3 regions of the Pseudomonas sp. AC463 genome follow, and region 3 is predicted to be linked to each of the others. Evidence: riboswitches for the same ligand, from Rfam matches in the RefSeq annotation. Region 3 holds a riboswitch; each other region holds the start of a gene.
What was found. A riboswitch is a leader RNA that binds a small molecule or an ion and turns the genes downstream of it on or off. The one in region 3 is predicted to bind cobalamin.
Positions count from the first base shown of each region.

Region 1: another riboswitch for cobalamin. It lies ahead of cobO (cob(I)yrinic acid a,c-diamide adenosyltransferase); the one in region 3 lies ahead of AC0IYH_RS12230 (CbtB domain-containing protein).
Region 2: another riboswitch for cobalamin. It lies ahead of AC0IYH_RS22780 (ABC transporter substrate-binding protein); the one in region 3 lies ahead of AC0IYH_RS12230 (CbtB domain-containing protein).

Region 1 is NZ_CEEDDZ010000002.1:332,539-338,325, forward strand. Features, by position in the region: gene AC0IYH_RS03715 (AI-2E family transporter) at 1-442, shown strand, start outside; gene hda (DnaA regulatory inactivator Hda) at 638-1,342, shown strand; gene AC0IYH_RS03725 (NlpC/P60 family protein) at 1,552-2,181, shown strand; gene AC0IYH_RS03730 (C40 family peptidase) at 2,326-2,865, shown strand; cobalamin riboswitch at 2,938-3,173, shown strand; gene cobO (cob(I)yrinic acid a,c-diamide adenosyltransferase) at 3,252-3,863, shown strand; gene AC0IYH_RS03740 (cobyrinate a,c-diamide synthase) at 3,860-5,257, shown strand; gene bluB (5,6-dimethylbenzimidazole synthase) at 5,254-5,787, shown strand, end outside.
Region 2 is NZ_CEEDDZ010000020.1:7,113-12,899, reverse strand. Features, by position in the region: gene AC0IYH_RS22800 (GNAT family N-acetyltransferase) at 1-314, shown strand, start outside; gene AC0IYH_RS22795 (GNAT family N-acetyltransferase) at 311-799, shown strand; gene AC0IYH_RS22790 (ABC transporter ATP-binding protein) at 851-1,615, opposite strand; gene AC0IYH_RS22785 (FecCD family ABC transporter permease) at 1,612-2,616, opposite strand; gene AC0IYH_RS22780 (ABC transporter substrate-binding protein) at 2,613-3,623, opposite strand; cobalamin riboswitch at 3,739-3,932, opposite strand; gene AC0IYH_RS22775 (hypothetical protein) at 4,037-4,480, shown strand; gene AC0IYH_RS22770 (aldehyde dehydrogenase family protein) at 4,561-5,787, opposite strand, start outside.
Region 3 is NZ_CEEDDZ010000008.1:109,620-115,406, reverse strand. Features, by position in the region: gene cobN (cobaltochelatase subunit CobN) at 1-1,053, opposite strand, end outside; gene cobW (cobalamin biosynthesis protein CobW) at 1,057-2,118, opposite strand; cobalamin riboswitch at 2,212-2,411, opposite strand; cobalamin riboswitch at 2,454-2,668, shown strand; gene AC0IYH_RS12230 (CbtB domain-containing protein) at 2,765-2,953, shown strand; gene AC0IYH_RS12225 (CbtA family protein) at 2,965-3,669, shown strand; gene AC0IYH_RS12220 (cobalamin biosynthesis protein) at 3,666-4,058, shown strand; gene cobM (precorrin-4 C(11)-methyltransferase) at 4,129-4,875, shown strand; gene nfuA (Fe-S biogenesis protein NfuA) at 5,051-5,635, opposite strand.

The DNA of each region.
Region 1 (5,787 bases), on a different contig from region 3:
GGTGATGCTGGCGCTGGGGATCATCTACGCGGCCGGCTTGATGGCTATCGGCCTGGAGCTGGGCCTGTTGATCGGCTTGATCGCCGGCCTGGCAGCTATCGTGCCGTACATGGGCTTTGTGATTGGCATCGGCGCGGCGCTGGTCGCCGGGCTGTTCCAGTTTGGCGGTGACCTGTACCCGATGCTGGGCATCGTTGCGGTATTCATGGTCGGCCAGGCCCTTGAAGGCATGGTGCTGACGCCGTTGCTGGTAGGGGATCGGATTGGCCTGCACCCGGTGGCGGTGATCTTTGCGATCCTGGCGGGCGGTGAGCTGTTCGGCTTTACCGGCATCCTGCTGGCGCTGCCGGTGGCGGCGGTGATCATGGTGCTGGTGCGCCATGTGCACGACCTGTACAAGGATTCGGATGTGTATACCGGGGTCGAAGACCCCGACCTGTAATTGCCGCATCACAAACCCGGCTTCGGCCGGGTTTGTCGTCTGGTGTGTCAAACAATTTGCGCAAAACCACCAAGTTAACGCAAACCTTTGATTTTGCTTGTGGTCTGCTGCATTGTGCGCCCGGCGTCACGGGTATAAACTTTGCAAACTTTACACAGAGGCCACTAACGGTTCGTTTGGAGCCGTTCAGTCAGCATGAAACCGATTCAGCTGCCCTTGGGTGTGCGTCTGCGTGATGACGCCACCTTTATCAACTACTACCCAGGCGCCAATGCCGCAGCACTCGGCTATGTCGAGCGGCTCTGCGAAGCCGACGCCGGGTGGACCGAAAGCCTGATCTATCTGTGGGGCAAGCACGGCGTGGGGCGTACCCACCTGTTGCAGGCGGCGTGCCTGCGTTTCGAGCAGATGGGCGAGCCGGCAGTTTACTTGCCGCTGGCGGAGTTGATGGACCGCGGTATCGGCATCTTCGATCAGCTTGAGCAATACGAACTGGTGTGCCTGGACGATCTGCAAGCCATCGCCGGCAAGGCGGAGTGGGAAGAGGCGCTGTTTCACCTGTTCAACCGCTTGCGTGACAGCGGCCGGCGCTTGCTGATTGCCGCCTCCACCTCGCCGCGTGAATTGCCGATAAAGCTGGCCGACCTCAAGTCGCGCCTGACCCTGGCGCTGATCTTCCAGATGCGCCCCTTGTCCGACGAAGATAAGTTGCGCGCCCTGCAGTTGCGCGCATCGCGTCGCGGCCTGCACCTCACCGATGAAGTCGGGCACTTTATTCTCACGCGCGGCACCCGCAGCATGAGCGCATTGTTCGATTTGCTCGAACAGCTCGATCAGGCTTCCCTGCAAGCGCAAAGAAAATTGACGATCCCTTTCTTGAAAGAGACTTTGGGTTGGTAACCTGTTGAATTTGTAGGTTTCGGCATTTTACAGGCGTCAGAAAACCTGCGTTTGAGCCCGTCTGGCTACGCATTTGAAGCTAAAAATGGAATTACGGCTTAGATGTCATAGTCCAATCGCGAAGTCACATAGATCACGATTGAATTTGCAAATCGATGTGATAGTGGGCATAGTCTCGACTTCTTTACATACCAGCCACGGTCGTGCCCATGCTAAATCGCTTCGCACCCCTCGTGCCTCTCGCACTCGTTACCCTGTTGTTTGGTTGTGCCTCCCACCCTCAACAGGTGGTTGAGCAGCAAAAGCCTCAACAACAATCCCAGGCTAAATTCGTTGCAGCGCAGTCTTCCACTGTCTATGAGGAAGAAGTTGCTACGGAGAACGAACTGGCTGGCTTCGCCAGCAACAAGCCTTACCAGCTTCCAGTTCTGGCCGACAGCATCCTCGAACGCGGCATGTCCCTGATCGGTACCCGTTACCGTTTCGGCGGTACCTCCGAAGCCGGTTTCGACTGCAGCGGTTTCATCGGCTACCTGTTTCGTGAAGAAGCTGGCATGAACCTGCCACGCTCCACCCGCGAAATGATCAACGTGAAAGCACCGTTGGTCGCACGCAACAACCTCAAGCCCGGTGATCTGCTTTTCTTCAGTACTGCAGGCCGCGGTCGTGTCAGCCATGCCGGTATCTACTTGGGCGATAACCAGTTTATCCACTCCAGCAGCCGTCGCAGTGGTGGTGTCCGAGTCGACAACCTGGGCGACAGCTACTGGAGCAAAACCTTCATCGAAGCCAAGCGCGCACTCGCCATGGCCCCGACGACGGTTACCGCCAGCAAGTAAACTTAAAGTGATACTTGAAGTTTGACGTGTAAGCGCTAGAATCCCTGGACATTGTTGTAATCCGTTCGCGCGAGCTTTGCTTGCGCGTTCTGGTTTTCAGCGTTCGGCAGCGAAAGCCGCATCCAGACCAGGATTGTTCTGCACATGTCGACGTCAGCCCGCTTGATTCTCATTGTTTGCGCCGCGCTCCTCAGCGCCTGCGCAAGCCGCCCACCGCCGCCCGCTCCCGTAGCGGTCAAGCCCAAGCCGGTGTTCAACTATTCCACCCAGAATTTCTCGCCTGCTGCCGAAGACGTGCTCTTCCGTGCGCTGGGCCTGGTCGGCACGCCTTACCGTTGGGGCGGCAACACGCCGGATTCGGGTTTTGATTGCAGTGGCCTGATCGGGTTCGTCTACCGTGATGCCGCCGGCATCTCCCTGCCACGCACCACCCGCGAACTGATCGTGATGCGTGCCCAGGATGTCAGTGAGCAGAACCTGCAAACCGGTGACCTGCTGTTCTTCGCCACTGGTGGCGGCTCCCAGGTCAGCCACGCGGGTATCTACGTTGGCGAAGGCCGCTTTGTGCACGCGCCGCAAACCGGCGGTACGGTGAAGCTGGACACCTTATCCAAGGCCTATTGGCAGAATGCCTACCTCAGCGCCAAGCGCGTATTGCCAGCGAACCTGGCGCGTAATCCCTAGAAAGCTGATTTATACGCGGCAAGACGGCGCAACGCCTGCTTGCCGCTTGCAGCTAGCCCCCCAACCCACTAACCTTCGCCGCTTGTTTCAGGTGCTCTGTGACCCACGGGTCGACCGAGTGAAACAGGGAAGCCGGTGAGTGAGCGCATTTGTACACAATGCTGCCGCGATCCCGGCGCTGCCCCCGCAACGGTAAATGAGAAAAAACGCTGCCTTCTGCCACTGTATCGCGCGCGATATGGGAAGGCGCAGCGTCGGCCTGCTTGCCACTCATGAGCCCGGAGACCGGCCTGAACCATTCAACAGCATCACGGTGGGCGATGCTTGGCTGTCTGTACGTTTTTTTCCTGCCCGCCGTTTTTGTTCAGCCCCAACGGAGAGCTGCCATGACCGATACCCCCGACCGCGACGAACGCCACCTGGCGCGCATGCTGCGCAAAAAAGCCGTGATCGACGAGCGCATCGCCAACTCCCCGAATGAATGCGGCCTGCTGCTGGTACTCACCGGCAACGGCAAGGGCAAAAGCAGCTCGGCGTTCGGCATGCTGGCCCGGGCCATGGGCCACGGCATGCAGTGCGGCGTGGTGCAGTTCATCAAGGGCCGCAACAGCACCGGTGAGGAGCTGTTTTTCCGCCGCTTCCCCGAGCAAGTGCGCTTCCACGTGATGGGCGAAGGGTTCACCTGGGAAACCCAGGACCGCCAGCGCGACATCGCCGCCGCCGAAGCCGCCTGGGCGGTGTCCCGCGAGCTGCTGCAAGACCCGTCCATTGGCCTGGTCGTGCTGGATGAACTGAACATCGCCCTCAAGCACGGCTACCTCGACCTCGACCAGGTGCTCAGCGACCTGCAAGCCCGCCCACCCATGCAGCACGTGGTGGTCACCGGCCGTGGCGCCAAGCCTGAGTTGATCGAAATGGGCGACACCGTCACCGAAATGGGCATGCTCAAGCACGCCTTCCAGGCCGGTATCAAGGCACAGAAGGGCGTCGAACTTTGAACGAGCCCCGTCATTGCCCGGCCGTGTTGATCGCCGCACCGGCGTCCGGCCAGGGCAAAACCACCGTCACCGCTGCGCTGGCCCGGTTGCATCGCAACCTGGGGCGCAAGGTGCGTGTGTTCAAGTGCGGCCCGGACTTCCTCGACCCGATGATCCATGAGCGTGCCAGCGGCGCGCCGGTGTATCAGTTGGACATGTGGATGGTGGGCGAGCAGGAAAGTCGTCGCCTGTTGTGGGAAGCGGCGGGGGAAGCCGACCTGATCCTGATCGAAGGCGTGATGGGCCTGTTCGACGGCACGCCGTCCAGCGCCGACCTGGCGCGCCACTTTGGCGTGCCGGTGTTGGGCGTGATCGACGGCACCGCTATGGCCCAGACCTTCGGCGCTCTGGCCCTGGGCCTGGCGCGTTACCAGCCGGACCTGCCATTCGCCGGCGTGCTGGCCAATCGCGTCGGCACCCTGCGCCATGCGCAATTGCTCGAAGGCAGTCTCACCGAAGGTCTGCGCTGGTACGGCGCGCTGTCCCGTGAAACCGGGATTGAACTGCCCAGCCGCCACCTCGGCCTGGTGCAGGCCAGCGAACTGAATGATCTCGACGTGCGCCTGGACGCCGCCGCCCAAGCCTTGGGCAGTAGTTGCGAAGTCGCTTTGCCGCCACCAGTGACCTTCGCCGCGCCGCAAGTGATCGACGCCGAACCGTTGCTGGCCGGGGTGCGTATTGCCGTCGCCCGCGACGAGGCCTTCGCCTTTACCTACGGCGCCAGCCTCGACCTGCTGCGGGCGATGGGCGCCGAGCTGAAATTCTTTTCTCCGATCCATGATCGCGAATTGCCTGACGCAGACAGCCTCTATCTGCCCGGCGGTTACCCGGAACTGCACCACGTCGCGCTGTCGGAAAACACCCCGATGCTCGACGCCATCCGTGCCCATCACGCCGCCGGCAAGCCTTTGCTCGCCGAGTGTGGCGGCATGCTTTACCTGCTCGATTCGCTCACCGACGTCGACGGCACCCGTGCCGAACTGGTCGGCCTGCTGCAGGGCGACGCCGTGATGCAAAAGAAACTCGCGGCGCTGGCCCTGCAAAATGTCGATCTGCCGGAGGGCACGTTGCGCGGGCATACCTATCACCATTCGTTGACCACGACGGAATGGGAGCCGATTGCTCGCGGCCTGAGCCCCAATGGTGGGCGCGGCGCCGAAGCGGTGTATCGGCAGGGGCGCATGACGGCTTCCTATGTGCACTTTTATTTTCCGTCCAACCCTGCTGCCGTTGCCGCACTTTTTGCGCCGAACCCTGAGTTCGCCATCGGGGGCAAGTCGAATCGTCGCACCGCCCCTCCCACAGTTGACCGTGTTCCAAATGTGGGAGGGGGCTTGCCCTCGATGAGGCCATGACCGACAACGCCTTCCCCGAGGCCGACCGCCAGGCCGTCTACCGCGCCATCGCCGAACGCCGCGACATGCGCCACTTCAGCGGCGGCACGGTCGCCCCCGAATTGCTGCACCGCCTGCTCCAGGCCGCACACCAGGCCCCCAGCGTGGGCCTGATGCAACCGTGGCGCTTCATCCGCATCAGCGACCGCCACCTGCGTGGGCAGATTCAGCAACTGGTGGAAGAAGAGCGCGTACGCACCGCCGAGGCCTTGGGCGAACGCTCCGACGAATTCATGAAGCTCAAGGTCGAAGGCATCCACGATTGCGCCGAAGTGCTGGTGGCGGCGCTGATGGATGATCGCGAGCGGCATATCTTCGGGCGCCGCACCTTGCCGGAAATGGACATGGCCTCGCTGTCCTGCGCGATCCAGAACCTGTGGCTGGCGGCGCGCGTCGAGGGGCTGGGCATGGGCTGGGTCTCGCTGTTCGAGCCCCAGGCTCTGGCCGACCTGCTGGGCCTGCCGCCTGGCGCCAAACCCCTGGCCGTGTTG
Region 2 (5,787 bases), on a different contig from region 3:
GGTGGGTCGACAACTTCGAGCGCCTGAGCGTGGCGATGCTGGGCGCGCAGTTCGCCGGTTATTCGCTGTGGATGCCAGAGGACAGTTTCGCCGAGCTGTGTACCATTAATGTCGGCGAAGCTTACCGGCGCAACGGGATCGGTCGCGCGCTGCTGGATGCGTTTACGGTGTCGGCGGGGCAGGCGGGGTTCAGGCATTTGAGTTTGAGCGTGCGCCCGGATAACCCGGCGCGGCTTATGTACGAGGCGGCTGGCTTTGCCCAGGTCGGGACTGGCGCCAATGGTTACTTTCGCTATGAGCGTAAAAGCGCATGATTGATATCCAGCCGGTCACGGCCGCTGACATCCCGGATGTACTTACCTTTGTCCTTGAAGCCCGCGCGCAGTTATTCCCCAAGCTGAGTGCCGCCGGTATGCCTGCGGATCTGGCGGACTTCGAAGCTGTTTACCTGCAAGGCGACGGGCAGTTTCTGCTAGCGCACGAGGGTGATCGGATCGTTGCGGCCATCGGCTATCTGCCCTACGACGGGCGTTTTTCCCAGTTGGATTACTCGGGCCGCAAGACGGTGGAAGTGGTGCGGTTATTTGTGCTGCCGGCGTTTCGTCGTTTTGGGTTGGCGGGTAGGTTGTATCTTGCGCTGGAAGCGCTGGCGCGGGCGGATGGGGTAGAGGTGGTGTACCTGCATACCCACCCGTTTTTGCCGGGGGCGATTGATTTCTGGGTGCGGCAGGGTTTTGAGATTGTCGATATCGAAGCCGACCCGGTGTGGCAGACCACCCACATGCACAAGCCGATTTAGATCCGAAGGTGGGAGGGGGCTTGCCCTCTCCCACATTTGAATTTTGGTGGGTCAGTTGGAGCGCAAGCGCAGGATTTGCGCGCCGTCGAACGGGTCCGTCAGGTAGTGCGCCTGCACGCCGAACGTGTCCTGCAGCCGCTGCGGTGTCAACACTTCCAATGGCTTGCCCAACGCCACCAACCGCCCACGATCCAGCACGGCCAGGCGGTCGCAGGTCAGGGCCTGGTTAAGGTCGTGCAGGGCAATCAAGGTGGTCACCGGCAGGGCTTGCACACCTTTTAATATCGCCAGTTGATGCTGGATATCCAGGTGATTGGTCGGCTCGTCCAGCAACAGAATCTGCGGCCGTTGCGCCAGCGCGCGGGCGATGTGTACACGTTGGCGTTCGCCGCCGGAAAGGCTGCGCCAGGCCCGTGCGCTCAGGTGAGTGGCGTCTACGTCGTGCAGGGCCTGGCGCACGATGGCGTCGTCTTCGCCGGACCATGGGCTCAGCGCCGACAGCCATGGCGTGCGGCCCAGCGCCACGGCGTCGAACACGCGGATGGCGTCGTCGGTGTCGGCTTGTTGCTCCACCACGGCCAACTGTTGCGCGATGGCGCGGCGTGACAGCGTGCCCAAACGCTTCCCCCCAAGCCGCACTTCACCCGATGCCGGCGCACGCAGGCCGGCGAGCAGCTTGAGCAAGGTGGATTTACCGGAGCCGTTCGGCCCGACAATCCCCAGGGTTTCCCCCAACTGAACCTCAAGGTGAATATCGCAAAGCAACTCGGCCTCACGCACCTTGAAGCCCAGGCCGGCGCAACTGAGTACGCTCATCGGGCATTCCTCCGGCCGATCAGAATCAAGGCAAACACCGGCGCGCCGACCAGGGCAGTGACCACCCCCACCGGAATCACCTGGCCCTTGATCAGCGTGCGCGACAGCACATCCGCCGCAATCAGGAACAACGCACCGCCCAACGCGCTGGCCGGCAGCAGGCGTGAGTGCCCGGTGCCGAGCAGCAGGCGCACGGCGTGGGGGATCACCAGGCCGACAAAGCCGATGGAGCCGACAATCGACACCATCACCGCCGTGACCAGCGCCGCGCAGCCCACCAGCACAAACTGCACGCGGCGCACCGGGATGCCCAGCGACGCCGCCGAGTCGCTGCCGAAGGTGAACGCGTCGAGCGCCCGCCGGTGCCACAGGCACACCGCCAAGCCCACCACCGCCACCGGCACCGCCAGCCACACCGAGGGCCAGCGCACGCCGCTGAGGTTGCCGAGCAGCCAGAACATGATGCCGCGTGCCTGTTCGGAACTGGCCGATTTGGTGATCAGGAATGCGGTGAGTGCATTGAACAGCTGCGAGCCGGCGATGCCCGCGAGGATGATCTGGCCGGTGCCGCTCACGGAACCGCTGGCCCGCGCGAGCAGGATCACCAGGGCAAACGCCGCCATGGCGCCGACAAACGCGCCCGCCGACAACGAGATCAAACCGCCACCCACGCCCATCAGCGCCACCAACACCGCGCCGGTCGAGGCGCCGGCGCTGATGCCCAGCAGGTAGGGGTCGGCCAACGGGTTGCGCAGCAACGACTGCAAAATTACTCCGCACGTCGCCAAGCCAGCGCCACACGCGGCGGCGACCAGGGCGCGGGTCAGGCGGTAATTCCACACTACGCCTTCGTCGATGGGGTCGAGCACGTAGCCGGCGCCCCACAGTTTGTTGGCGAGCACCTGCACCACCACCTGCGGCGAGATCGACGTTTCGCCGATGGCCACGCCGGCAAGCACGGCGGTGAGCAGCAGGGCCAGGGCAAGAAGAGGGCGCATCATTTCGGCAGGTCGTAGCCGTCGATGGCCGTGGCCAGTTGTTCAAGGCCGTCGAACATGCGGATGCTGGCCTGCAGCGCCAGGGCGTCGAGGATGATGATGCGGTTGTTTTTCACCGCGTCCATGTTGCGGGTCACCGGGTCGCTGCGCAGGAAGGCGAGTTTCTTTTCATGGTCGTCGGCGGGGTAGCGGCGGCGGTCCATGCGCGCGATCACCAAAAAGGTCGGGTTGGCTTTGGCGATGGTTTCCCAGCCCACGGCGGGCCACTCTTCGTCGGACTGCACCACGTTGGTCAGGCCGAGGGTTTGCAGCATGAATTCGGGAATACCTTTGTGGCCGGCCACGTACGGGTCGCTGGCCATCTCGGAACTGGAGAACCACACCAGCGCACTCGCCTGCTTGAGGCCTTTGCTTTGCACGGTGGCGACGGACTTGGCCAGGCGTGCCTTGAGTTCGTCGTTCAGCTGTTGGCCACGGTCCTGCACGTCGAAAATCTGCGCCAGTTGGCTGATGCTTTTATAAATGGTCTCGATGCGGAACGGTTCCAGCCGCGTGCCGTCGGCGCCCACCAGGTTGTCCTTACCTTCGCAGTCGGAGGGCAGCAGGTAGGTGGGAATTTTCAACTCGTGGAATTGCTCGCGCGTGCCCACCACGCCCTGCGGGCCGACCACCCATTCCAGCTCGGCGGCCACCAGTTGCGGGCGCTTGGCGATCACGGCTTCGAAGCTCGGCTCGTTATTGGCCAGGCGTTCGATGCCGTCATTCAGGGCCTTGTATTGCGGCAAGACGTTGTTGAACCACAGCGAGGTGCCGACCACTTTGTCGCCCACGCCCAAGGCGTAAAGCATCTCGGTGGCGGCCTGGCCGATGGTCACGCTGCGCGCAGGGGCTTGCTGGAAGGTTACGTTACTGCCGCAGTTTTCCACGGTCAGCGGGTAATGAGTCGGTGCCGCGTGGGCCAGGGCACAGAAACCCAGGCCGGTGAGCAGGGCGGTAACGCGTGGCAGCATGGGGCAATCTCCGTAAAGCCGTAGGTGAAGCAGGGGCGGTACGGCTTGGAAACACACCTATGAGCGCTGCCAACCGGGCAGGGTAAAGGCGTCCTTCCCGGACACCCCGCCGGTTGGTTATCGTGCTGGGCCGGCAGGTCTCCTGACTGATGCGTCGTCGCCACGCTCCGGCCTTCCCGGGCAAGGCCCAGTGGCGTTATGGAGCAGGCTCAGCACCTACAGTTGCGGGGGCAGTTTCGATTGGCGCCGCGTGCGGCGTTTCGAATTCCCTATTAGTCCCGTTTGGGAACCGGCGCGGTATGGTAGTCGATCACGGGGTTGAACGGGAGGGGCGTGACGACAGTGGTAGCCCTGGCGGGGTGGGTCTCCTATGATGCACGCCCCATGGACAGCTTTCTCACAAGGAATACATAGTGAAATCTTTAGTCACCCTCGCCTTTATCGCCCTGCTAGCCGGTTGCGCTACCCACGGTAAATCTGAAAAGCAGATCCTGGACGAGGCCTCCACTGCGTACGTCGCGTCACTTCCACCTGGGCCGGCCAAACTGCGTTTGCGCGCAACGAAAATCCCCAGCCATGGCTTTATCGCCGACAACCTTGCGATTGCTGTGGGAGGGGGCGCGAATGCCACGCTTCTTCGGGAGGAGCTGCAGGATGCGAAAAAACTGGGTGACAACTTCTTCTTGATTATGGGCTCCAGTACCGGCGTTGACGTGGCGGTTATCGGCAACGCCGTCGAAGGGCTGGATTTGAAGGGGATGCAGATTTACTACTCGGGCACGCAGGCGCAAAAAGACAAAGTGCAGGCGGCGGTTGAGAAGACCCAGGCGCAGTTCAACTACATCAGCGCCCAATAACTTCCAGAAACACCGAGATTCAAATGTGGGAGGGGGCTTGCCCCCTCCCACATAAGCTCATTCCAGGCTAGTTGCTGGGGTTACTTACGATCCAGCCACACCGTCTGCGCATTGCAGAATTCCCGCACGCCGAAGTGCGACAGCTCACGCCCAAACCCACTCCTTTTCACCCCGCCAAACGCCACCCGAGGGTCGGACACGCTGAACGCGTTGACGAAGATCCCGCCGGTTTCCAGCTGGTTGGCGATGTCCCGTGCCTTGGCCGCGTCGGTGGTGAAGATGCTCGCGGTGAGGCCGAACTCGCTGTCGTTCGCCAGGGCCACGGCGTGGTCGGCGTCGCGGGCGGTGATGATCGAGGCCACGGGGCCGAACAGTTCCTGTTTGAACGAGGTCATCTGGTCGGTGACGTTGGCCAACACGGTCGGCGCGTAGTAGTTGCCGGCGCCTTCGACTTTATTGCCGCCCAGCAGCAGGGTCGCGCCTTCCTCCAGGGTGGCCTGGACCTGGCCGTGCAGCTCGTCACGCAGGTCGAAACGCGCCATCGGGCCGACGTAGGTGCTGGTCGACGTCGGGTCGCCCATCACCAGGGCGCGGCTGGCGTCCAGGAATTTGGCGGTAAATGCTTCCACCACACCTGCTTCGATGATCAGGCGCTTGGCGGCGGCGCAGACTTGGCCGCTGTTCTGGAAGCGACCGATCACGGCGGCCTGCACGGCGGCGTCGAGGTCGGCGTCGTTGAGCACGATAAACGGGTCGGAGCCGCCCAGTTCCAGCACGCATTTTTTCAGCGCGGCACCGGCCTGGGAGCCGATGGCGATGCCGGCGCGCACGCTGCCGGTGAGGGTCACGGCGGCGATGCGTGGGTCGGCGATGGCTTTGGACACACCGTCCTGGGTCACGTTGATCACTTCGAACAGGCCGTCAGCGAAACCGGCTTTGTGGAACGCGGCTTTCATCAGGTAGGCGCTGCCCATCACGTTCGGCGCGTGTTTGAGCACGTAAGTGTTGCCGGCGAGCATCGTCGGCACGGCGCCGCGCAGCACTTGCCACACCGGGAAGTTCCACGGCATTACGGCGAGGATCGGGCCCAGCGGGCGGTATTCGATCTGCGCGCTGCCGTTGTCCACCAGGGTCGGTTCCGGGGCGAGCATGGCCGGGCCTTGGGCGGCGTACCACTCGGCGAGCAGTGCGCATTTTTCGATTTCGGCGCGGGCCTGGGCGATGGGTTTGCCCATTTCCAGGGTGATCATCTGCGCCATCTCTTCGGCTTGCTCACGCAGGGCGGCGGCCAGGGCCAGCAGCAGTTC
Region 3 (5,787 bases):
GGCGCGGTAGCACACCACGTCCGACTGGCTGCGCTCGCTGCGCCAGGCCAGGTCCTTGAAGCTGATCGGCCGGCTGATAATGCGCCCGTCCAGCTCCGGCAAGGCAATGTGCATCGCCAGGTCGCGCGGGCCAAGGCCCTGCTCGCTGGCCTCCCAGCCAGGCTGGTTGTCCTGGGCGCAGATCGCCTGGATTACCGGGATATTGCGCCGAAACGGCCGCAAGTGCGGCGCTTCGGGGCTCGATTGGGCAAACCCGGTGGTGTTCAGAATCACCGCCGCGCCGACTTCATCCAGCAGGTCCTCGACCACCGTCAGGCAGCCGGGCTCTTTCAAACTGGCCACCGCCATCGGCAACGGGTTAAGACCCGCCGCCTGCAAGCGCTGGCAGAACACGTCGATAAAGCCGGTGTTGGCCGCCTGCAAGTGCGAGCGGTAGAACAACACCGCCGCCACCGGCCAGTCGGCGTGCCAATCCGCCTGCCAGTCGTTCAGGCGCGCGTTGGCTTTATGCGGGTGATAGATCGCGGTGCGCGGCAGGGTCTGCGGCTCGGCCCAAGCGTAGTCGCGGCCCAGATGGCTGCTTGCGAGGCAGCGATAGAAATCCAGCGCATTGCTTAAGCCGCCCTGGCGCAGGAAGTGCCACAGACGGTCACGCGCCTCGACGCCGACGGTGCTCAGGCCGCTCAGCTCCGGATCGGGGCGATCATCCCCCGGCACCAGGATCAGTTGCACGCCACGCTCGGCCAACTCCACCAGGCGCTCGATACCGTAACGCCAATAACCGATGCCGCCATGCAGCGAGATCAGGATGACCTTGGCGTGGCGCAGCACTTCATCGACGTACAGGTCGACCGAGGCGTGGTTCTGCACCTGCATAGGGTTGGCCAGGCGAAAACTCGGGAAGTCGTCGGGCAACTGCCGGGCTGCTTCCGCCAGCAGCGCCAGGCTGGAGTCGCCGCTGCACAGGATCACCAGCTCGGCGGGGGTTTGTCCAAGGTCGGCAATATTGTCGTCCGAGACGAAACCACCGGGCTGAGTCCTGAGCAGGTGCATGGGTTAAACGCTGAGGGCTGCGCGCAATTGCGCTTCGAGGCCGGCTGCGTCCAGCTCCTGGCCGATCAGCACCAGGCGGGTGATGCGCGCTTCGTCGGCGCCCCAGGCACGGTCGAAGTGCTTGTCGAAGCGCGTGCCCACGCCCTGGATCAGCAGGCGCATCGGCTTGTTCGGGATGGCGGCGAAACCTTTGACACGCAGAATGCCGTGTTGCACCACCAGTTGGGTCAGGGCGTCGAGCAGCAGGGCTTCGTCGGCTTGGGGCAGATCGATGGAGATGGAGTCGAAGGCGTCGTGATCGTGGTCGTCTTCACCTTCGTGGTGATGATCATGATGGCTGTGGCGCCCGTCGATGTGTTCCTCGGAGCCGGCGCCCAGGCCGATCAGCACGTCCAGCGGCAGGCGACCGCTGCTGGCTTCGATGATCTTCACCGCTGGCGGCAGCTCTTCGGCGACTTCCAGGCGCACACGGGCCAGGTCTTCCGGGCTGATCAGGTCGGATTTGTTCAGGATCACCAGGTCGGCGCTGGCCAGTTGGTCGGCGAACAGTTCGTGCAGCGGCGACTCGTGGTCCAGGTTCGGGTCGAGTTTGCGCATGGCGTCGACCTGGTCGGGGAAGGCGGCAAAGGTGCCGGCGGCCACGGCCGGGCTGTCGACCACGGTGATCACCGCGTCAACCGTGCAGGCGCTGCGGATTTCCGGCCACTGGAAGGCTTGCACCAACGGTTTTGGCAGGGCCAGGCCGGAGGTTTCGATAAGGATATGGTCAAGGTCGCCACGGCGGGCAACCAGTTCGCGCATCACCGGGAAGAACTCTTCCTGCACGGTGCAGCACAGGCAGCCATTGGCCAACTCGTACACGCGGCCATTGGCCTCTTCCTCGGTGCAACCGATGGAGCACTGCTTGAGGATTTCACCGTCGATGCCCAGCTCGCCGAACTCGTTGACGATCACGGCAATGCGACGGCCCTGGGCGTTGTCGAGCATATGGCGCAGCAAGGTGGTCTTGCCCGAACCGAGGAAGCCGGTAACGATGGTGACGGGGAGTTTGGCCAGTGTTTTCATCGGATGCCCTTTGGGGCGGGCATACGGGACGATAGGCCCTGCGGCGGCGCGCAGATGCGGATTTCGTCACCGGATCACCCCGCCCGGTTGAAGTAGAAAATCGGTTGCGAGGCAGGTCTCCTGGCTTGGGGCGTGCGGGTCTTGCGACCGGCGCTGGCTGCGCCTTCCCGCCTTGTCGGCAGTGGCGTGGCAGTCAGTTGAACCCTTCACAGTTGCGGGGGCAGCCGCGGCTTGAACCGCGTTCCCTTCTTAGCTTCGGCCTGGGCCGAAGAACCTCGAGGGTGCAAGGCTACAGGGGCACGCTGCATTTGACTACCGTCGCCCGCCCATGCTCTCCTACACATCTTGTTTCGGGTGCCCCTCACGGGGTGAAACGGGAAACCGGTGAGCCATGGTCTATGGTAAGTCCGGTGCTGCCCCCGCAACGGTAAGCGAGCGAAGCGTCATGGCCACTGTGCATTTGCATGGGAAGGCGATGCTTTTCTGAGGAAGGCTGTTTAACAAGTCGCCCCTCGCAAGCCCGGAGACCGGCCCGAAAAAATCAGATAACAAACCCGCGGTGGGCGGGCGCTGTTCGGAACCCTGCGTGCCTGGCTCGCGGGGTTTTCATGCGCCTGTGCACCCTGACACTCGTAAGGGACGCGCCATGTCGATCATCAGCAGCACTTCGCACTCCGCCAGCAGCACCGCCACCCTGAGCCAACGCCTGACCGCCGCCATCGGTGCGTCGATCCTCGGCGCGTGCCTGGTGTATTTCGCCGGCTTCTCGCATATCGAAGCAGTGCACAACGCTGCCCACGATACCCGCCACAGCGCCGCGTTCCCGTGCCACTGAGACCTGCCGACATGATCAAGCGTATTGCCCAAACCGCAGGGTTTACCGGCCTGCTGGCTGCCCTGTTACTGACCCTGCTGCAAAGTTTCTGGGTCGCACCGCTGATTCTGCAGGCGGAAACCTTTGAAAAAGCCCCGGCCGCCACTGAAGTGGCCCATGAACATGCCGCCGGCGCTGCCGCTCACACCCATGACGCCGAAGCCTGGGAGCCGGAAGACGGCTGGCAGCGCGTGTTGTCCACCACCGGTGGCAATCTGGTAGTCGCGGTTGGTTTTGCCCTGATGCTGGCCGGTCTCTACACCTTGCGTACGCCGACTCGCACGGCCCAGGGCCTGCTCTGGGGCCTGGCCGGTTACGCGACCTTCGTACTGGCGCCGACCCTGGGCCTGCCGCCGGAGTTGCCGGGCACCGCCGCTGCCGACCTGGCACAACGCCAGATCTGGTGGATCGGCACCGCCGCGTCTACCGCCGTCGGCATTGCGCTGCTGGTGTTTGGTCGCAACTGGCTGCTTAAAGTGCTGGGCGTGGCGATCCTGGCCGTGCCTCACGTGATCGGCGCGCCACAACCGCAAGTGCATTCGATGCTGGCGCCGGAAGCACTGGAGGCGCAGTTCAAAATTGCATCGCAACTGACCAATGTGGCGTTCTGGCTGGCCTTGGGCCTGATCAGCGCCTGGCTGTTCCGCCGCAACCGCGACGACCACTACTCGGCATGACCCTGGTGGCCGGCCTGGGCTGCCAGCGGGGTTGTGAGGTTCACACCCTGCTGGCGTTGTTTGACCGCGCCCTGGCCGAAGGCGGGATTGAGCGCCAGCGCATTACCGCGCTGGCGAGCATTGATCTGAAACAGGCTGAGCCGGGGCTGCTCGCACTGGCCGAGCGTCTGGACCTGCCCTTGCAGTGTTTCAGCGCCGAGCAATTAGCCGCGTATGAAAGCCGCTTGAGCCACAAATCGGCCGTGGCGTTCACCCATACCGGCTGCTACGGGGTCGCCGAAAGCGCCGCCCTGGCCCTCGCCGAACACCTCGCCGATGCCCCAGCGCGCCTGCTGATCACCCGCCAGAAAAACCCCCAGGCCACGTTTGCATTGGCCTGCGCCGGCTAAAACCTCGATAATCGCCCCTCCCGAACATGAGCAACCTTCATGCTCGCCCGTTTTACGACAGGAATTGTCCATGACCGTCTACTTCATCGGCGCCGGCCCCGGCGACCCGGAATTGATCACCGTCAAAGGCCAGCGGCTGATCCGCAGTTGCCCGGTGATCATCTATGCCGGTTCGCTGGTGCCGGCGGCGGTACTGGAGGGGCATCGGGCCGAATCGGTAGTTAACAGCGCCGAGCTGCACCTGGAGCAGATCATCGATCTGATCAAGGCAGCCCACGCCAAAGGCCAGGACGTGGCCCGCGTGCACTCCGGCGATCCGAGCCTGTATGGCGCGATTGGCGAGCAGATCCGCCATTTGCGCGAGCTGGGCATCCCGTTCCAGATCATTCCCGGCGTCACGGCCGTGGCCGCTTGCGCGGCACTGCTGGAAACCGAACTGACCCTGCCGGACATCGCCCAGAGCGTGATCCTGACCCGCTACGCCGACAAAACCAGCATGCCCGCCGGCGAGGACTTCGACAGCCTGGCACGGCACGGTACGACCATGGCGATTCATCTGGGGGTCAACCACCTGGAGAAGATCGTCGCCGAACTGCTGCCGCACTATGGCGCGGATTGCCCGATTGCCGTGGTGCACCGGGCCACGTGGCCGGATCAGGATTGGGCGGTTGGAACGCTCAGTGACATTGCCGACAAAGTCGCCGCCAAGGGCTTTAAGCGCACGGCCCTGATTGTGGTGGGACGGGTGTTGGCGAGTGACAATTTCAGTGAGTCGTCGTTGTATCGGGCCGGGCATGCTCACCTTTATCGACCATGACATTTCACTTTATAAATACAAATCAAATAATTGATTTAATTGAATAAATAAAAAACAAAATGTAGGAGGGGGCTTGATCTGCTTTGTTAGGTATATAGTGCAAGTAATTGAATTTTAGGCATAAAAAAACGGCGCTCACGGGGCGCCGTTTTTTTGTTCGCAGTGAACGCCTTACTCAGTAGTAGGCGTTTTCTTTCTGCGTGTGGTCAGTCACGTCGCGTACACCCTTAAGCTCCGGAATACGCTCCAGCAGGGTGCGCTCGATGCCTTCGCGCAACGTCACGTCCGCCTGGCCGCAGCCCTGGCAGCCGCCGCCGAACTTGAGCACGGCGATGCCGTCTTCAACCACGTCGATCAGGCTGACCTGGCCGCCGTGGCTGGCCAGCCCCGGGTTGATTTCGGTTTGCAGGTAATAGTTGATGCGCTCGTTTACCGGGCTGTCGGCGTTGACGTTCGGCACCTTGGCGTTGGGCGCCTTGATGGTCAACTGGCCGCCCATACGGTCGGTGGCGTAGTCGACCACGGCGTCGTCGAGGAAGGCTTCGCTGAAGTTGTCGATATAGGCGGTGAAGCTTTTGAGCCCCAGGGCGGTGTCTTCAGGTTTCTCTTCGCCAGGCTTGCAGTAGGCAATGCAAGTCTCGGCGTATTGGGTGCCGGGCTGGGTGATGAAGACGCGGATACCGATACCCGGGGTGTTCTGCTTGGACAGCAGGTCAGCCAGGTAATCGTGGGCGGCGTCGGTAATGGTTATGGCAGTCATGGAAACTCCTCACAGGCTTGCCGGCAGTTTACGCCAAATTATTACCGAGGTACAAAGTCCTAGTATTTTTGTCGGGAAAAGGTCAGCCCCCATCCGCGGCGCACGCACGTCAACCAGCCCCCACAGGAACAGCCTCCCGACCCGTTATATAT